Regions from separate parts of the Arthrobacter sp. NPDC058130 genome, predicted to be linked through region 1. Evidence: riboswitches for the same ligand, from Rfam matches in the RefSeq annotation. Region 1 holds a riboswitch; each other region holds the start of a gene.
The links. A riboswitch is a leader RNA that binds a small molecule or an ion and turns the genes downstream of it on or off. The one in region 1 is predicted to bind cyclic di-AMP.
Positions count from the first base shown of each region.

Region 2: another riboswitch for cyclic di-AMP. It lies ahead of ACFVTM_RS07625 (hypothetical protein); the one in region 1 lies ahead of ACFVTM_RS18810 (hypothetical protein).
Region 3: another riboswitch for cyclic di-AMP. It lies ahead of ACFVTM_RS20025 (NlpC/P60 family protein); the one in region 1 lies ahead of ACFVTM_RS18810 (hypothetical protein).

Region 1 covers NZ_JBHVTV010000013.1:46,616-52,894, forward strand. The annotation lists gene ACFVTM_RS18795 (ArnT family glycosyltransferase) at 1-391, opposite strand, end outside; gene ACFVTM_RS18800 (glycosyltransferase family 39 protein) at 398-2,482, opposite strand; gene ACFVTM_RS18805 (glycosyltransferase) at 2,483-4,006, opposite strand; gene ACFVTM_RS18810 (hypothetical protein) at 4,189-5,013, opposite strand; cyclic di-AMP (ydaO/yuaA leader) riboswitch at 5,016-5,173, opposite strand; gene ACFVTM_RS18815 (ATP-binding protein) at 5,345-6,279, opposite strand, start outside.
Region 2 covers NZ_JBHVTV010000002.1:756,275-762,553, forward strand. The annotation lists gene ACFVTM_RS07620 (sensor histidine kinase) at 1-16, shown strand, start outside; gene ACFVTM_RS07625 (hypothetical protein) at 148-822, opposite strand; cyclic di-AMP (ydaO/yuaA leader) riboswitch at 827-1,028, opposite strand; gene ACFVTM_RS07630 (hypothetical protein) at 1,200-1,454, shown strand; gene ACFVTM_RS07635 (cation:proton antiporter) at 1,591-2,817, shown strand; gene ACFVTM_RS07640 (DNA alkylation repair protein) at 2,876-3,562, opposite strand; gene ACFVTM_RS07645 (esterase/lipase family protein) at 3,842-4,699, shown strand; gene ACFVTM_RS07650 (glycoside hydrolase family 16 protein) at 4,981-6,087, shown strand; gene ACFVTM_RS07655 (aspartate/glutamate racemase family protein) at 6,177-6,279, opposite strand, start outside.
Region 3 covers NZ_JBHVTV010000015.1:17,976-24,254, reverse strand. The annotation lists gene ACFVTM_RS20030 (M23 family metallopeptidase) at 1-800, shown strand, start outside; cyclic di-AMP (ydaO/yuaA leader) riboswitch at 923-1,106, shown strand; gene ACFVTM_RS20025 (NlpC/P60 family protein) at 1,403-2,161, shown strand; gene ACFVTM_RS20020 (HNH endonuclease) at 2,382-2,882, shown strand; gene ACFVTM_RS20015 (molybdenum cofactor guanylyltransferase) at 2,944-3,621, shown strand; gene ACFVTM_RS20010 (DUF6457 domain-containing protein) at 3,643-3,930, shown strand; gene ACFVTM_RS20005 (molybdopterin molybdotransferase MoeA) at 3,927-5,417, shown strand; gene fdhD (formate dehydrogenase accessory sulfurtransferase FdhD) at 5,518-6,279, shown strand, end outside.

The DNA.
Region 1 (6,279 bases):
ACAACCCCATCACCCACAGCGAGGCCGGCGGTTTGTCCACGGTGATGGCGTTGGCGGCGTCGGAGGAGCCGAAAAACCAGGCCGTCCAATCCTGGGACCCGGCCTGGGCCGCCGCGGAGTAGAACGCGTTCGCCCAGCCGGAGGCGCCGAGGTTCCACACGTACAGCACGGCCGTGGCCAGGAGGAGGGCGGCGAGTTCCAGCCGCTGCTGCAGCTGCCGGGCGCCGCGGACGGTCAGTGCGGCGCGGAGGGTCCGTGCGCCGCCGGCGGCACGCCCGCCGCCGGCGGCCGGGGGCCCAAAGCGCCGGGGATGTTCCGGTGACCGCGGCTGCGGCGGGTCCGGCGTGCGGGCCGGCGCCGGGCCGGGGCGGGGGCTCAGGGTGTCAGTCATGGCGGCCTAGGCTCCCAGCTTGTAGACGGTGGTGTTGCCCACGGTCTGGGCCTGGTAGTTGGCCGCGACCCAAGTGGCGACCTCGGAGTTTCCCCCGCGGCCTCCGCCCATGCCGCCCATGCCGCCGGAGATGAAGTAGCCGATCTCGCCGCGGTCCACCATCGCCTGGAACTGTGCGAGCGTGGGGTAGGGGTCGCCGCCGTTCCAGCCGCCGAGTGCGATCACGCTGGTGCCGGTGGCGAGTTCCAGGCTGGCGGCCTGGGTGGCGCCGGAGACAATCGCGGACCACTTGGCGTCGGAGGACTTCAGCAGCGCTGTCAGCTCCGCCGATGCCGTTTCTCCGCCGGGGCCGCCGGCCGCCGCTCCGCCGGCGGTGCTGCCGGTGCTGCTGGCGATGCCGTCACGGCCGGTCCTGCCTGCCGCCCCGAAGCCGCCGCCCATCGCGGATGCGGTGGGACCGGACGTGGGGATCGAACCGGAATGCGGCTGGGCCACAGTCGCCAGCGTCCACGCGGTGCTCCCGAGCCCGCCGGCCAGCAATGCAAGGATCACGACGCCGGCCGTGGCGGCCTTGCGGAACCGTGCCGGAAGCGCGGCCAGGCTGTCCACCCGCACGAGCAGCGCCGCGGCGGCGAGCACGCCCAGGACCACGACGATCACCCGGAGACCAGGTAGCCAGGCCGGGTCGCGGCCCAAGAGCACGGCGGACCAGACCGAGGTGGCCAGTACTGCCACGGCCAGGACAATCCGCGCGGGCCAGTAGGCCCGGCCCCGCCACAGTTCGAGGGAGCCGATGCCGGCCAGGGCCGCAATCGCGGGGGCCAGGGCCACGGCGTAGTACGGATGGACGGTGCCGCTCATGAAGCTGAAGATTCCGGCGGTGACGATCAGCCAGCAGCCCCACAGCAGGAGCGCCGCACGGGACTTTGAGGTCCGGGCCTCGCGCCGGGTGAACCAGAGCCCGGCGGCTAGCAGGATCAGGGCGGCCGGCAGCAGCCAGGACACCTCACCGCCGAAACTGGTCCCGAACATGCGGGTGATCCCGGCCGTGCCGCCGAAGCCCACGTTCCCGTTGCCGCCCGGGCCGCCGGCATTGCCGCCGAAGCCGCCTCCGGGCATGCCCCCGCCGGACCCGGTGATCCGCCCCAGGCCGTTGTAGCCGAACGTGAGTTCCAGGAAGCTGTTGGTCTCCGAGCCTGCCATGTACGGGCGGACCGAGGTGGGGGTCAATTGGAACAGCCCAATGTAGCTTCCGGCCACCACCACAATGCCCGCGGCGGCGGCCAACAGGTGCAGGAGCCGGCGGCCGAGTGTGGTGGGTGCCGCCCACAGGTAGGCCAGTGCCAGTCCGGGAACGATCAGGAAGCCTTGCAGCATCTTGGACAGGAAGGCCAGGCCGATCACCGCGCCGGCCGCGGCGAGCCACTTCCAGCCGGCCTTCTCGATGGCGCGCGTGGTGAGGTAGGCGGCCAGCACCAGGCACACGGTCAGCATGGCGTCCGGGTTGTTGAACCGGAACATCAGGGCAGCCACCGGGGTCAGCGCCAGGGCGCCGCCGGCGAGCAGGCCAGCGGCCGGTCCGGACACCCGCTTGACGGTCAGGTACAGAAGCCCGACGGCGGCCACTCCCATGAGTGCCTGGGGAATGAGCATGCTCAACGCCGAGAAACCGAAGATCCGACCCAAGAGGGCGGGGATCCAGAGGGCGGCCGGCGGTTTGTCTACCGTGATGGCGTTGCCGGGGTCGAGGGAGCCGAAGAGCAGCGCGGTCCAGTCCTTGGTCCCGGCCTGAATCGCCGCGGCGTAGAAGGAGTTGGCGTAGCCGGTGGCTTCCAGGTTCCACAGGTACAACGCGGCGGTGACCACCAGCAGCAGCGCTGCGGAGGGCCGGACCCAGCGGGGCTGCCGTCCGAACAGCAGGCGGTCCCGGCGGCTCAGGGGTGCGGGCGGGTTGGGTGAGGGCACGTTGGGTGAGATCAGGGCCGTGCCGGTGTCCTCGGATGCCGGGACAGTCGTTTCCTGGTCCAGGGGCGGGCTGCCGGCCGTTGATCCGGCCTGGGCTCCGGCGGTGGGGCTGACGGTTGCCGTCATTTACTTGGCCTTTTCTGTGCGGGGGAGGGAAGCCTCAGCGGCGGCGGACGCCGCGACGGTGATGGCGGCGGCGGGCGTCGGAACGGTGCTTGCGTCGGGCGTCGGAACGGTGCTTGCGTCGGGCGCCGGAACGGTGTCGGTGCGCCGGGGGCGGAAGACCACGAGCCGGAAGAGCAGGAACTTCACCGCGGTGGCGGCCAGATTGGCGGCCGTGACCGTCAGCAGTTCGAGCCAGCGGTCCGGTGAGGCTCCCGACGTGGCGTGAACCAGGGCGAGTGCGCCCGAGGTCAGGGCCAGCCCGATCCCGAAAACCAGCAGCCCCTCGAAGTGGTGGCGTGCCGCCTGGCTGCTGCCCTGGATGCCGAACGTGAAGCGCCGGTTGGCCGCGGTGTTGACCACGGCGGTGGTGAGCAACGCGAAGAAGTTTGCCAGCTGCGGGTCCATGATCCCGCGGCAGAGCAGGAATATCGCCAGGTACGCCACGGTGGAGGCCACGCCGATGCTGCCGAAGCGGACCAGCTGCCCGAAGAGGCTTCCGCCGGGGCTTTGTTCCTGGGACCGCGAGGAGGCCGGCAGCGGTCCGCGGGCCAGGGCGGCGCGCAGTTCGGGGACAGGGATCCGGCCAGAAACCAGGTCCCGGCTCAACCGTGCCATGCCGCGCAGGTCCGCGAGGGCAGTCTGGACGATGTCCACGCTGGAATCGGGGTCGTCTGTCCAGTCCACCGGCACTTCGTGGACGCGCAGGCCGCACTTTTCCGCCAGCACGAGCAGTTCGGTGTCGAAGAACCAGGCGTTGTCCAGGGTGTGGGGGAGCAGTTGCCGGGCCACGTCCGCCCGGATCGCCTTGAACCCGCACTGGGCATCACTGAAATGGGCGCCCATGAGGGACTGCAGCAGGAAGTTGTAGCTGCGCGAGATGAACTCCCGCTTGGGTCCGCGGACCACGCGCGAGTTGCGGGTCAGCCGGGTGCCGATTGCCAGGTCGGAGTGCCCCGAAATGAGCGGGGCAAGCAGGGGGCCGAGGGCCGCCAGATCTGTGGAAAGGTCCACGTCCATGTACGCCAGGACCGGCGACGGCGAGGAGAGCCACACCTTGCGAAGCGCATTTCCGCGGCCCTTTTCGGCCATATGGACCACCGTCACTTCCCGCAACTCCCGGGCCACGCGCTCCGCCGTCTTGAGCGTTCCGTCGGTGCTGGCGTTGTCCGCCACCGTGATGCGGAAAGAGTGCGGGAAGGCGCCGAGAAGGTACGCGTGGAGCCGGCGCAGGCACGCTTCAAGGTCCCGTTCCTCGTTGAAGACCGGGATCGTGACGTCCAGCAAGGGTGTGCTTGCGCGCGTGTCAATGGGTGCGCGCCGGCCGCCGGGACTGGCAAGCGCTCCGGCGAACGGGCCCGGGGCGGGCGCGTCGGCCAAAGCAAGCCCTGACGGTGCAGGTCCGGACGGGGAGGGCGGTGCCGCCGGACCGGCCGGCGTCGCCGTGGAACGGGACAGGGTTCCTGTGGCCTGGTCTGTGAATGTCATGGCTCAACATTCCCGCCGGCCCATATGAGGGCTTTAGGGCCAAGCTGTGCGGGGGCTGTGGAAGTCCGGCGAGCCAGACCGGCCAGTCAAAACCAGTCCGGCCGCGGACGCACGGGAGGCCCCGGATCCACATGGATCCGGGGCCTCAACCACCCTGCCTGGGCAGTACGGCTAGTGCCGGTTTAGTACCAGTTGTGTGCGTAGTGGAAGTTCAGCGCGCCGCAGGGGGAGCCGTAGCGTTCCTTGACGTAGTTCAGGCCCCAGTTGATCTGGGTCCGGTAGTTGGTCATGTAGTCGGCACCGGCGCTCGCCATCTTCGAGGCGGGCAGGGACTGGACCACGCCGTAGGCGCCGCTGCTGGCGTTCGTGGCGGTGGTCTTCCAGTCCGATTCCTTGGTCCAGAGCTTCTGCAGGCACTGCATCTGGCCCGCAGCCCAGCCGTAGTTGCCCAGCTGGGACGCGGCGTAGGCCTGTGCTCCGGCAGGGTCGTCGACAGCCACCGGTGCGGGGGCGGGTACAGCTGCCGGTGCCGGCGCGGGGGCCGGAGCGGCTGCGGGAGCCGGCGCCGGGGCCGCTGCGGGGGCCGGGGCGGCTGCCGGGGCCGGCGCGGGAGCAGCAGGCGCCGGGGCGGCCGGGGCGGCAGCGGGCGCTTCGGCGGGCTTCGCCTCTGCGGCCTGGGCTGCCCCGCTGCTCTCCGCGGGGGCAGAGGGAGCAACCACCTGGACTCGTTCGAAGTTCAGCTTGGCCAGCGGGTCCGCGCTCATGGGCGTCTGGCTCGCAACGTTGGCGCGGGCGCCGGGCTCTGCCGCCTGGCTAGCGGCGGCGCCTCCCACCAGCAGCGCGCAGGCGGCGGTGACGACGGCGGCGCGGCGGGCAGTGATGCCGAGACCGCCCGCCAGCCTGGACAGGGCGGATGCCTGCTTGGCTGGTTCGGCGCGGTGGCGCGACTTGGGGGAGCGGGCATGGGAACCGCCGTCAGGGCGCGTTTGTACCTGGAATTCAGTCATGATGGGCCTCTCAACGCCGACGGAGTTAGCTGTCGGGTTCGGATGAGGTCATCCGGCCGCACGGAGAATCACGTGTCGGCTTCACCCCGAGGGCGCATGAATGCAGAATGCCCGGGAACTCTGGGTCCCCCGCCTCTGCCTGGTCCAGCGGAATCCGGGAAGCGGCAGAGTTTGGCGTCCATCCGGATATACGGCACAAATGGCGGCCGCACCCCAACGACGCTACAGGACCTCGGCGCTTAAGTCACATTTTGGTAACAGGAGTCACAGCGGCGGGGTGTCGGCTTGCGCGGGACTGACGGTGGAGGCGAGGCAGGATTTCCTGCGGGGACTACGCCGACGGCGGCGCCGCGGGCAGCCGCACCGCAAACTCCGTGCGTCCAGGCCGGGAGGTGACTTCAACGGTGCCCCCGTGGGCCTCCACGATCGACTGGACTATGGACAAGCCCAAACCGCTCGTGCCTTCCGACGTCGGGGTGGCAGCAGCCGCGCCGGCACCGCCAGGGCTGCCGGAAGAAACGCCGGGTGCACCGGAAGCGGCACCGGAAGCTGAGCTGGGGCCGGCCCCGGACCGGGCCCCCGCCGTCGCGACAACCGGCGCATTTGCCGGGGTGGCGGCGGGATTGGTGCGCGCGGCGTCGGCCCGGGCAAAGCGGGCGAAGACCCGGCCGATGAATTCCGGGGCGATGCCGCTGCCGTTGTCCGTCACGGTGACCACGGCGCTTCCGTCGGCCGAACGCATGACGCCCGTGACCACCTTGGTCCCTGGGTCCGTGTGCTTGCGCGCATTCGACAGGAGGTTGGCGAGGACCTGGTGAAGCTGGCTCGCATCGCCGCGGACCACCACGGGCTCCTCCGGAAGTTCCAGCTGCCAGACGCGGTCCGGAGCCATGACTTTCTCATCGCTCACCGTCTCGATGGCCAGCTGGGTGAGGTCGACGTCGCTGATCTTCAACGGCTGCCCCTCGTCCAGGCGCGCCAGCAGCAGCAGGTCCTCCACGAGGGTGGTCATCCGTTCGGACTGGCTTTGCACGCGGGCGAGGGATCTCTGGCCGTCGGGGGTGAAGTGCTCGGTCATCCGCATCAGCTCCGTGTAGCCGCGGATGGCCGTAAGCGGCGTGCGGAGTTCGTGCGAGGCGTCGGCGACGAACTGCCGCACCTTCATTTCACTATCCTGCCGCGCCTCGAGGGCGTTGGAGACGTTGTCCAGCATCTGGTTCAGCGCGTAACCTACGCTGCCCACCTCTGTTCCTTGGTGGGCGGCCG
Region 2 (6,279 bases), on a different contig from region 1:
AAGCGGGAATCCCTAGCGTGCGGACCGCGGGCCGGTCACCGGAGTCCCGGGCATAGACTTCGGGCACGGAAAAGACCGGCGATCGTTGCCCCCAAGGAAAACGATCGCCGGTCTTTCCGGACTGTCTAGCCCCGTGGGCCGTACGGCCTAGGCGCGGACGAAGGTCACGCCACCGGTCGCCGTGAGCCAGGACAGCGGGTGGACCATCGTCTGGTTCTTGCCGTTCATGCCGCCACTGACCACCTGGCCGTTGCCGGCGTAGATGCCCACGTGGCCGGACTGGACCACCATGTCGCCAGGCTGCGGGGTGCCCACAACGGTTCCGAGGCCAAGGAATGCCCGGGGACCGATGTCGCCAACGGGCTTGCCTGCCGCGCCAAGGGCCTTTTCCACCATGGCGGTGCAGTCCTGGGTGATGCCCACCTGGCTGTAGGCGGCAGCGAGCATGATGGCGTTGCGTCCGCCGGCAGGCGCCGCAGCCGGCGCGGCAACGGGAGCGGCCTGCACCTGCACGGTTGCCTTGGGTGCTGCTGCAGGCGCTGCAACCGGGGCAGCTGCGGGAGCCGGTGCCGCGGCAACGGGCTGTTCGATGACCGGTGCGGCGACGGAGGCCACCGCGGGGCGGTCGAAGCTGATCTTGACGCTGGAATCGGCGCTGACGGGAGCGCTGACCTGTCCCGCGACGTTCACGTTCGACGCCGGAGCGGAGTCCCGCTGCACGGGTGCCGGGGCGGCGTTGGCGGCCATCGAGCCCGTGAGCACCAGCCCGGAGGCGGCGGCGAGAACGGCTGTATGGCGCGCAAAAGTACTGATTGAAGACATGGATGTAGCCTCTCCCAATGCCTGCGAGGTGAGCTGTCGGATTCGGATGGGAGTCACCCGGCCGCACTCCCGGGCCCGTCATGGCGGGCGCTGTGCGGCTTCACCCCAAGACCTGCGTGGCAGCAGGCCAAAAGTGGTTTCCCCGTCTCTGCCGGCGTCGATGCGAGTTACCCCCGGGCCGCGGCAGAGTTAGGCAATCGGCTGGGGAGCGCCCGTATTGGAAACAACAGGCACTTAACCACCGTAACGCGAACCGCACGCCAATGTCACATTCAGGTAACGGAGGCCACAGTGCTGCCCACCAACTGCCCATGGGGCGGCGCAGCATCCGAACGTAGGATGATGCCATCAGCACCACCTCGAAGCGGAGGCCCAAAATGAACCGCCTGTGTGTCGCCATCTGCCAGTTGAGCAATCAGCCCAAGGAGGATTTCGACGTCAATACCGAGCTGCTGGTCCTGGACGGCCGGGACGTCCACGTGGCCACCTGGGATGCGGAACCGCGCGACAGGGGCTTCGACGAACACGTCCTCAATGACCGGGTGGACTCGCTCGGATACATGGTTGTCAATGACTGGGCCTTCCTGGACGGAAAGGCGTACGCGGTGGTGGAGCGGCGGTCAGCAAACTGATTGGGAACCCCGGCCCGCTGCACGGTCAACGGGACTAATCTCATTCCATGACGAAGGACCCGACGGCCACGGACGCCGTCACCCGGGTCGGGCCTGCCGCCCCGAGTGGCCCCGGGCAGGGCCGCAGGGGCGAGCCGTGACGTTCCTTGCCCTGGCGCTGATCGCCGTCGTCGCACTGGCCGGCCCCCTCCTGGCGCTGCCGGTGCGCTGGCGCTTGCCGGTGGTACTGGGCGAACTGCTGGCGGGCATCGCGATCGGGCGCTCGGGCCTGGCCCTGGTTGATCCGGCGGACCCGACGTTCAGCCTGCTGGCCAATATCGGGTTTGCTCTGATGATGTTTGTGGCCGGAACCCATGTTCCCGTGCGGGATCCGCAGATCCGCTCCGCCCTCGGCAGTGGTTCCCGCCGCGCCGCTGCGTGCGCTGCGGCAGCGGTGGCGGTCGGCATCGGCATCGGCCTGCTCTTCGGGACTGGACATGCTCCCCTCTACGCGGTGCTGCTGGCCTCTTCCTCAGCGGCGCTGGTCCTCCCGATCTTCGATTCCCTGCGGCTCGGCGGACCCCATGTCATCGCCATGACCGCGCAGGTGGCCGTCGCGGACATAGCCTGCATAGTGGCGCTGCCGCTCGTGGTGGACCCGCCGCACGCTCTCCGGGCGGCGCTGGGCGTGCTCACGGTGACCGGCTGCGCGGTGGTTATCTTTGTCGTACTGCGCTGGCTTGATCGCAGGGGAATCAACGGGCGCCTGCACCGACTTTCGGAAAGCCGCAAGTTTGCCCTCGAGCTGCGGATCCAACTGGTGGTCCTCTTCGCCCTGGCAGCGGTCGCGACGTGGAGCAACGTGTCCGTGATGTTGGCGGGCTTTTCCCTCGGCCTGGCGGTGGCCGCCGTCGGCGAACCGAGGCGCCTGGCCCGGCAACTGTTCGCCCTCAGCGACGGCTTCCTGGGTCCGGTGTTCTTCGTCTGGCTGGGCGCATCACTGACCCTCAAGGACCTGGCCGGACATCCGGACATGATCGCCCTCGGTGTGGCGCTGGGCGTCGGCGCCCTGTTGACGCACACCACCCTGGTGGTACTGGGGCTCCCGCTGTCCCTCGGAGTGCTGTCGGCAGCCCAACTCGGCATACCTGCCGCGGCGGCGAGCATCGGGACGCAGCTCCAGGTCCTACTCCCCGGCGAGGCCGCGGCCCTGCTGGTGGGCGCGCTGGTCACCATAGCCGCGAGCGCCGTCGCCGGGTCACGGGCCGCCAGGGGTTTCTCGCTGCCCGCAAATGCCGCCGGCAGGTCCGGCGATACCGGCAGCAGCGCGGTCGGGCCAGGCGGGCCAGGTGGGAGCGGAGGGCCGGGCGGGCCCAAGGATTGAACGGGGCGAGGGCCTGAAGGACCCGAAAGGACGCACCCGGGCCGGCTGTTTTAGATCGTCACCCTACGGGCGTGAATGGCAGCTCGGGTCGCCTCGTGGCCATCTCAGTCCGGACGCGGGACACCGCTTCCCGGACCGCACCGACGTCGGCGGTCAACTCCCCGGAGGGCCCGCCGAGCACCGCGGCAGCGTGACGGATGAACCGGTCCCAGTCCCCCGCGCCGGCGCGCAGCGCCAGCAGCGGCGAGAGCAGCGCTGCCCGGCGCAACCAGGCATCGGGCTCGCGCACCCACCGGTCCAGCACGCTGTCGGCCCGCACCCTGGCCAGGACGTCGAGTCCGTCCACCAGGGGACCGACGACGTCGATGGCGAGCGGATCCACAAGGTCCCGCAGCCGCGCCTCCCGAATGAAACCCTCCAGCCGGGTGAGGTCGGAATTGGTCAGCAGCTTCACATTGGTCTGCAGCAGGACCACGGCCGCGAGGCGGCGTTCAAAAACCGGTGCTGCCGACAACTGCGAGCCCCACAGTTCGGAGCTCAACGCAGTGATTTCATCGCGGGACAGACCGGGATAGCGGCGACCGGCATCCCTGACGGTTCCGCGCACGGCACCCACGGAGGCACCGTAGAACCGGAGTCCGCGGCCTCCCGGCTCCTGTTCCAGCCGTGACGCCAGCTCGTCGGCGCGGTGCCAGGAGCCTTCCCGCTGCAGCGAGAGGTCGATGAATTCGCCAGCCTCACTCACCCGTCCATTCTTTCCCGGAAAGTGCGCCGGCTGTGGGGCGGCAGACCCGCCTAAGCCCGACATATGCACAATTGTGCAGCCGCGCGGTCCATCTAGGCAGACAGATCGCACCTCCAGCCCAAAGGCCCGCACAAACGTGCAACGTGACAGCGTCCGTGGAGGGCCATTCTTAACATGAAGCGATGGAAGTGAGACGGATCACCGCCGGGGCGGATCCTCCACCTCACTGCCAATCAGACAGACCGTCACAGCTGACGCGTCCAGTTGAAGAGGTATTCCGTGTCCCACCGCAGAACGCCCGCGGCACTCGCAACCCTGGCACTCCTTTGCGCATCCATGACGGGCATGCCGGCAGCCCTGGCCCAAACCGCCGACGTTTCGCCGCCCGGTGCGAATGACTGGTCTTGCAAGCCGTCGACAGCCCACCCCTACCCGGTGATCCTGGTGCCGGGAACATTTGCGAACATGGCGACGAGATGGGCGACGCTTTCGCCAGCGCTAAAAAGCCAAGGCTACTGTGTTTTCGCGCTGAATTATGGTGCGACCAACGGCGTCTACGCCACGGGTCCTGTGGCAGACTCGGCCCGGCAACTCGCCTCGTTTGTCGATACAGTGCTGGCCTCGACGGGCGCCAGGAAGGTTGATCTCGTCGGACACAGCCAGGGCGGCATGATGCCCCGCTACTACCTCGGATTCCTCGGCGGCGCGAACAAGGTGAACCACCTCGTGGGCATTGCGCCGTCCAACCACGGCACCCGCGGTCTGATCACGCCGTCGCTGGACAGCATTCAGCGGGCGACCTCCGTGGGAGGCTCCATTTGCCAAGCCTGCGTCGACCAGCAAGCAGGTTCACCATTCCTCACCGAACTCAACTCCATTGGCGACACAGTTCCCGGCCCCGCGTACACCGTGATTTCGACGACGCACGACGCGGTGGTGACGCCCTACCCCAGTCAGTTCCTTGCCGGCCCTCGCCGGCAGGTCACCAACATCACCATCCAGGACAAGTGCCCAACCGACGTGAGTGACCATGGCCAGGCTCCGAACGACCCCGTCACCCAACGCCTCGTCTCGGACGCGCTTGGCCAGCCGGCGGGCAGGCCGGGCAACCCGAAATATCAGCCCAGCTGTGCGTAGCGGAGGGACCTTGGGGGCGAAGGTGCCATGCACCATCCAGCCCGTCGCGCACCGCTGGGAGGCTTGCGGACCAAGGTAACGTTCCGGTAACGTAAACGACTGGCCGTGAAGGCCTGGCCCGAATGCAGGGCCCCGGAGCGCCCGTATGCCGGCCCCGGTTGCGCCGTTCGGCGTCTGCTCGCCCATGCCCTTGAGGCAGGGGCCGGATGAAGCTTCCCGCACTCGCCGACGCCCTGGCCGCGACGGTTGTGTGTGCCAGTCACAAAGCCCGGAGGGGTCCGTTGTTTAAGCAAACACCGTTCAAAAAAGCACAGCCCAAGAACCAGCAGCTCAACAAGGTCGCCATCGCGCTGACCCTGGGTGCGTTGTCCCTGACCGGGTGCGGCGCCGCGTCCACGACCGGAGCCGCAGCCTCTTCGACGGCTACCCAGGCCTCGGGCGCCGCCGCGGCCTCCACATCGTCGGCGGCCACCAGCCCCAAGGCGGCGGCGACCGGGGCTGCCGCCAAACCCGCCGGCAGTGCCCCAGCTGCCCCGACGGAACCCGGAGTTGAGGCGGCACCAGCCGCCGCCGTCGCGCCCCCGGCACCCGCCGCCACTGTTGGCGCTCAAACCGCAGCCGCTACGGGGTCGACGTCGACCTCGAAGGTCGTCCCCGCCGCGAAGCCGGCTGCCGCGCCGGTTTCTTCCCAAGCCGCTGCGCCCGTTGCCGCCCAAGCCGCCGTCGCCGCGACGGGCGATGGCTCGCAGGCCGCCACTGCCCGCGGCTGGGGTGCGGTTGTTGCGGGCGACGAGTTCACCAAGGCCGGCGCCCCCGATTCCACGAAGTGGAGCGTCTTCAAGGGGTCCGGACATGCCGGCAAGGGCGTACGGAGCCCGCAGGCGTGGTCGGTTGCCAATGGCGTGGCCACGGTCAGCGGCAACTCGGCCGGCACCACCGGCGGCATGTCGGCCAAGTTTGCGCAACAGAAGTACGGCAAGTGGGAGACGCGCATGCGGACCAGCGCCCGGGACCCGAAGTACCACCCGGTGCTGATCCTGTGGCCTAACAACAACACCTCCCCCAACTGCGCCGAGATCGACTACGCCGAGGGCAGCACCAACACCGCCCAGATCAAGTTCTTCCTGCACTACGCCTGCGGTGGTTCGAACTTCCAGACCACATCGGCGAAGACGATCGACACCACGCAGTGGCACAACTACGCGGTGGAGTGGACCCCGTCCGGCATCACCGGCTACATCGACGGCGTGAAGACCTTCTCCGACACGAACACCGCGCACCTGCCCTCCGTGGGCATGCACCAGACGCTGCAGCTGGACTGGTTCCCTGACGGATCGGCCACCAAGCCTTCACAGATGCAGGTGGACTGGGTCCGCGTCTACAAGTAGACCGGCTCAGGCAACCCGTCAGCCCCGCACCCCAGAAGGGGCGCGGGGCTGACTTGTCGTTGGCCGAGGCACGCCGCCGGCAACCGACCTCAAACCGCCTGAAGCTCCCGGGGAACCACCGCTGCGACCAGCATGGACCCGGCTGCCGTCACGGCGTCGATGACCGGAACTCCGAGCTGGCGGCGGAGCACG
Region 3 (6,279 bases), on a different contig from region 1:
GCCGTCGCCGCGCGACCGGTCCCGCTCCGGAGCCGCGTCCCGTCGTCGCGCATATGGCCGAGCGCCCCCGCGACGCGCACCGCGACGAACGCCGCCGGCGGCGCAGTCCGTTCCGCCAGGTAACGGAATTCGCCTCGGCCAGCGGAGTCGGGCAGAAGGCCGGCATCGCACTGGCCGCAACCGGTCTGGTCCTCACCGTGACGGTCCCCGTCACGAGCCCGGTACTGGCCTCGAACGCTGACGGGACAGGCGCCCTCTCCGCTGCAGTGCAGCCGGATGTCACGGCTGCCGCCGCCGCAAAGGTCGATTTCAGCCGAACGGCCGTCACCACGAAGGGTGATCCGGACGGCAAGCTCAAGCAGCTCCTCAGCGCCCAGTCTGTGGGAAGTATCACCCGCGCGGCATCGGCCGGCACCCTCGGTGCGCCGCTGGACCAGATGGTCACGGCCTCGCCGTTCGGCTACCGCGTCAGCCCCATCACCGGCGGTGCGGGCGAGTTCCACCGCGGCCAGGACTTCGCCGCCCAGTGCGGCACGGCCGTCCATGCGGCCGCCAGCGGCACCGTGACCTTCAACGGATGGCATCCCTACGGCGGTGGAAACCGCGTCGTGATCGACCACGGCAACGGCCTGGAGACCACTTACAACCACCTGTCCTCGGCCTCGGTCAAGGTCGGCCAGAAGGTATCGCGCGGCGATATCATCGCGATGAGCGGGACTACAGGCGCCTCCACCGGCTGCCACCTTCACTTTGAAGTGATGGTCAACGGCGACGTCGTTGACCCCCTCGGTTGGCTCTAAAAAGGTGATGGACCGCTCTCGAATCCTTGTGACACGCCGTGATCTGAATGTGACATTGAGTCCGGACTGCTGTAGGGTTTGAAGCACGCCAACTTTTCCGAAGTTGGCGCTCTTGAGTGGATTGCCTAGCTCTGCCACCGCTCAAGGTCCGTTCGCATTACATCGTCTGGCAGGGGCGGGGGAACCAATTTTGGCCTTCGAAAGAAGGCCTAGGGGTTAAGTCGCAAAGCTTCCCAGGAAGCAGCGCGGCCGGGTGACTCCCATCCGAATCCGACAGCTCACCTCGTAGGCATTGGGAGAGGCTACTTTCGTGTCTTCACGCCACAACTCTGCGCGCATGCGCACCGGTGAGGCTCTTTTGAGCTCGCCGGAATCCACATCACGTGCCGCCCTTGCTGGTGCCCGGATGGGATCACGTTCCGCAGGCTCATTCTCTACCGAGCCCGGACAGCATGCAGTTTCCGCATTTGGCGCGTCTTCGCAGTACACCCTTCGCTAAGTAACCCAATTTCGGGGCGATCCGGCGTACCCCCAAGATGCCGGAGCGTCCTCAGTCCGCGCCCGAAAGCGCGCGGTCCAAGGATCACGAAAGAGAGAACTTAATGACTACTCGTGCAACCGTTGCACGGCACCGAGCCGAGGTCACCAAGACCAACTCGCTGGCTGTTATTGCAAAGGCTGTCGGCGACAACGCCGGCGGCATGGGCCGTCAGGCCGCGGTCATCGCCGCAGCCTCCGGTCTGGTCCTGACCAGCGGAATCGCAGCCAACGCTGCTGAGACCAACGTTCAGCGCGAATCCACCTCCGCTTCGGCTCTGGAAGTCCAGTCCGCCACCCCGGCCACCATCTCGGCCGCATCCAGCATCGCGATCTCCTACGAGAAGCCCGCCGTGACCACCACGCCGGCTCCCGTCGTCGAGGCCCCGAAGCCCGTTGTGCAGGTCCAGGACTCCACGGCCTCCCGCGCCGGCGGCACCGAGCTTGGCGTCAGCGGCGGCGTCGCTGCCCAGGCTCCGGCCGGCATCGGCAGCGGCTCTGGCGCGACCATCGCCGCTGCTGCGTACGCACAGATCGGCGTTTCGCAGGACTGCACCGCACTCGCCACCAACGCCCTGGCCGCGGCCGGCATCCACTACCACGGCTGGCCGGCAGGTTACCTGTCCCTGGGCCGCACCGTGAGCGCCTCCGAGGCACGCCCGGGCGACCTCGCCTACTACCAGAACGGTGGCGTGGGCATGGCCCACATCGCGGTTTACGTCGGCAACGGCATGGCAGTCCACGGCGGCTGGAACGGTGGCACCACCGCGCTGTACAGCGTGAACGTCGGCTCCGGCCCGGTCTTCATCCGCGTCGGCGGCTAGGGACAGAGCTCCAGCACTTCGAAAGACCCCCGCTCTTTGGCGGGGGTCTTTTGCGTTGCCGTGCCATGAACTTTGCGCGCGGAGGGCCGCGCCGATGAAAAAATATTCGGTGATCCGGCACCTGAGTGTTTACTCTTGTGTTGTCGATCCATAGCCCGACCATGCAGAGGGCAGCCGGCCCTCGTGCCGCTGGCGGGTGCGGCCGTGAAGAGGTATGCGGATGCGCACTCTCGTTCTGAATGCTGGATATGAACCACTGGCGGTAATCACGTTCCGCCGGGCGCTCGTCCTTGTCCTGACCGGAAAGGCCAGCGTTGTGGCGGAAGGGGACGACCCCGTTGTTGGCCCCCAGGACATTCTGGGCCGCCCGTCCGTGATCCTGCTGAACCGTTACATCCGTCCGAGGTACAACACGATGACAGCGGTGAGCCGCCGCGGCGTGCTCCGCCGCGATGCCCACCGCTGCGCCTACTGTGGCAAAGCGGCCCACACGATCGACCACGTCCAGCCCAAGTCCCGGGGCGGCGCCGATTCCTGGGAGAACCTGGTGGCGGCCTGCCTGCGGTGCAATAACGCCAAGAGCGACCACACGCCCGCGGAGATGGGCTGGAAGCTCGGGTTTGTTCCGGGCCCCCCGAAGGGCGCGATCTGGCAGATCAAGGAACTCGAGAAGCCGACGCCCGCCTGGGATCCGTTCCTGCTGCCGGAATCAGCCGCCTGACCTGGCCGGCGCATGGCCTGCCCTGGTTCGGGGGCAGCCCGCGCCGCGCTAGGCTGAACCGGTGGAGTTCGATGCCATCATTCTTGCCGGGGGAAGGTCCTCCCGCCTTGGCGGCGTGCCCAAATCCCGGCTGGTCTACGACGGCGCCACCCTCCTTGAGCGGTCGCTGCGCGCCGCGGGCGCGGCGGGGCGCGCCGTCGTCGTCGGGCCGGACCCCGGGGACCTTCCCGACGGCGTCCTGACCTGGCGGGAAGAGCCGCCCTTCGCAGGGCCGGCCGCGGCTATCGCCGCAGGCCTGGACGCGCTGGCGGCAGACCATGCCGGCCGGCCTGGGGACGCCGGTCCGGCGCCGTTTACCCTGGTGCTTGCCTGCGACATGCCGAGGTCCGCCGCCGCCGTCCGGGTCCTGGCCGAATCGCTGGCCGTCTCCCTGGCAGCAGCGAAGGACCAGCACCGGGGCGACGGGGTCATGGCCGTCTCCGAGGACGGCCGGAAACAGCCGCTCGCGGGCTTTTATGGCACAGCTGCGCTACAACGAAGTGTTACGGACGCACGGCACCGGGGGAGTCTGGAAAACGCATCGGTCTTCGCCCTTCTTGCTAGTCTGGACGTACGGGAAGTTCGCGTTCCCCCGGGGTCCACTGATGACGTTGATACCTGGGATGATGCGTCCGCACTGGGGATATCCGGCAGGTTTCCACACCTCGGTCCGGGCTCCGGGCCGGAACCCCGCAGCTGAACTCGACCATGGAGGCAAACGGTGAAAAGCCAGGATGAAACGCTGGAAGACTGGTGCCGTGCCCTGCTCCAGGCCTTGGAGCTGGAAGACGTTGAGATTGACGTGAACGAGGTCCTCGCCCTGGCAGGCGTGGCCGCCCACTCCGTAGTGCGCCCCGCGGCGCCGCTGACCACATTCATTGCCGGCTATGCCGCCGGTCTGGCCTCCGGCTCCGGGCAGGCGACGGACTCCGTGTCCATGCAGGACGCCATGGCCGTAGCGCGCCGGCTCGCCAAGGACTACGCGGCCGCCGAAGCTTCCGGGGCATGACGCCTGCGGCTGGGGACGACGCCGGACCGGCCGTCCATGGCGGGAACGGCCCCGAGGGCGGTCCCGCGGAACCTCTCGCGGACCCGGACGCCGTCAAGGCGGACGCACCGGAGGCGGACGCAGCGGACCCGGACACAGACCAGGACGCAGACCAGGACGCAGACGTTCCGCACCGGCACCTGGCCCACACATGGCAGGAGGCCCGGCAGCTCGCCTTTGACTGCGCCGCACCCATCCCGGCCGCCCCCGTCCCCCTCCGGCAGGCGCTGGGCCGCACCCTGGCAGCAGACGTGCTTGCCCTGCAGGACATGCCCCACTATGCCTCCTCTGCTATGGACGGCTGGGCCGTCAACGGCAGCGGCCCCTGGATCCTGGCCGAACCCGGCCAGCGGCTGGCACCGCATCAGGCAAGCCCGATCGCCACCGGCGGCCTTATCCCGGCCGGGGCCAAGGCCGTGCTGCGCAGCGAAAGCGGTGTCATCGACGCCGACGAGGACGGCCTGCCCGTCCTGAAGCTGGGCGGCACGGCGAAACCGGGGGACCCGCGCAACGGCGACCACATCAGGAAGGCCGGAGAGGAAGCTGCTGCCGGGGATCTCCTGATCAAGTGCGGCGCGGTCCTGAACCCCGCCCATCTGGCCCTCGCCGCGCTGGCCGGACACGACGCCCTTCCGGTGCTCGGCAAGGCCGTGGTGCGGCTGGTGTTCACCGGCGCCGAGGTGGTGGCATCCGGGACGCCGGCCCCCGGACAGGTTCGCGACACCTTCGGACCCCAGCTGGCAGCCGTGGTGGGCATGCTCGGCGGGATCTGCACCGAAGAAGTGAAAGTCGGCGATTCCTACCCCGAATGGCTCGCCGCGCTCGAGGACGGCGATCCCCTCGCCACGGGCAGCGAAAGCCTGCCTGCCGACGTCGTCATCACCACCGGCGGCACGGGACGCTCCGGAACCGACCACCTCCGGCGTTCCGTCGCCGAGCTGGGCGGACGACTGCTGATCGACGGGATCGCCATGCGGCCGGGCCACCCGGCCGTGCTGGCCGAACTGCCGGACGGCCGGTATGTCCTCGGCCTGCCGGGAAATCCGCTCGCGGCCATGATGGCGCTGTCCACCATCGGAGCCCCGCTCCTGGCGGCCCTGGGGCGCGGTTCCATCCCGCCGCTCAGCGAGGTGCCCTGCGGCTCGACGATTGACGCCGATCCCGGCCGGACCCGGCTCATGCCCTTCCGGCTGCTCTACGGCATGGCATCCCCGGCGCAGCACACCGGCCCGGGAATGATGCGGGGCCTGGCCGCCGCCGACGGCGTCCTGGTGGTCCCGCCCCATGGCGTGCAGTTGGGGGAGCTGGTCCCCGCCTTCGCGCTCCCGTGGGGCGCGCCGGTCCCCGACGCTTCGGCAGCTCCCGTGGCGAAGCCTGCGGCGAAGCGGACCGCCAGGAAGACCGGTGCCAGCGACGGGCCGGTGGACTGGAGCGCCCTCCTGGGCTGAGCGCCCGCCGAACCGGGCCGGAGCGCCGGCAGTGCTGGTTTCAGGATCAGGCACTTGCAATGATGGAATCAGCGAAAACCCTATTGCTTAGGAGTACCGGATGGGCCGCGTGACGCAGCGCCGCAAAGTGCACAAAATTGTCCTGGACGGGTCCGCGCACGCCCTCGAATTCCCGGTCCGGCACCGGGAGGACGTCCTCGCCGTCGAGGAACCGCTGGAAATCCGGCTCGGAAACATGTCCTTCTCCGTCACCATGCGAACGCCCGGCAGCGACTTTGACCTCGTCGCGGGGTTCCTGGTCTCCGAGGGGATCATCTGGACTCCCGAGCAGCTGGTCTCGCTCAGGTTCTGCGCCGGCGAAGACGCCGACGGGATCCAGACGTTCAACGTGGTGGAGGCCCAACTGCGGCCCGACGTCGTCCTGCCGGAGACCGGCCGAAACGTCTTCACGTCCAGTTCGTGCGGCATTTGCGGGACGGACTCCATCGATGCCGTCCGCAAGTCCTCCCACTACAGCCCGGCACAGGATCCGTTGACCGTTCCCGTCGAAACGCTCGCGGCCCTCCCGGACGCCCTCCGGTCCGCCCAGGAGGTCTTCGACCTCACCGGCGGCGTGCACGCCGCCGGACTCTTCAGAATCGCCGACGACGGCTCGGCGGAGTTGCTGTGCCTCCGGGAAGACGTCGGACGGCACAACGCCGTGGACAAGGTGGTGGGCTGGGCGCTCCGCGAAGGCCTGCTGCCGCTCCGGGGCACGGTGCTGCAGGTCTCCGGCCGGGCATCGTTCGAGCTCGTCCAAAAGGCAGCCCTCGCCGGCATCCCGGTGCTCGCCGCCGTCAGTGCACCCTCCAGCCTGGCTGTC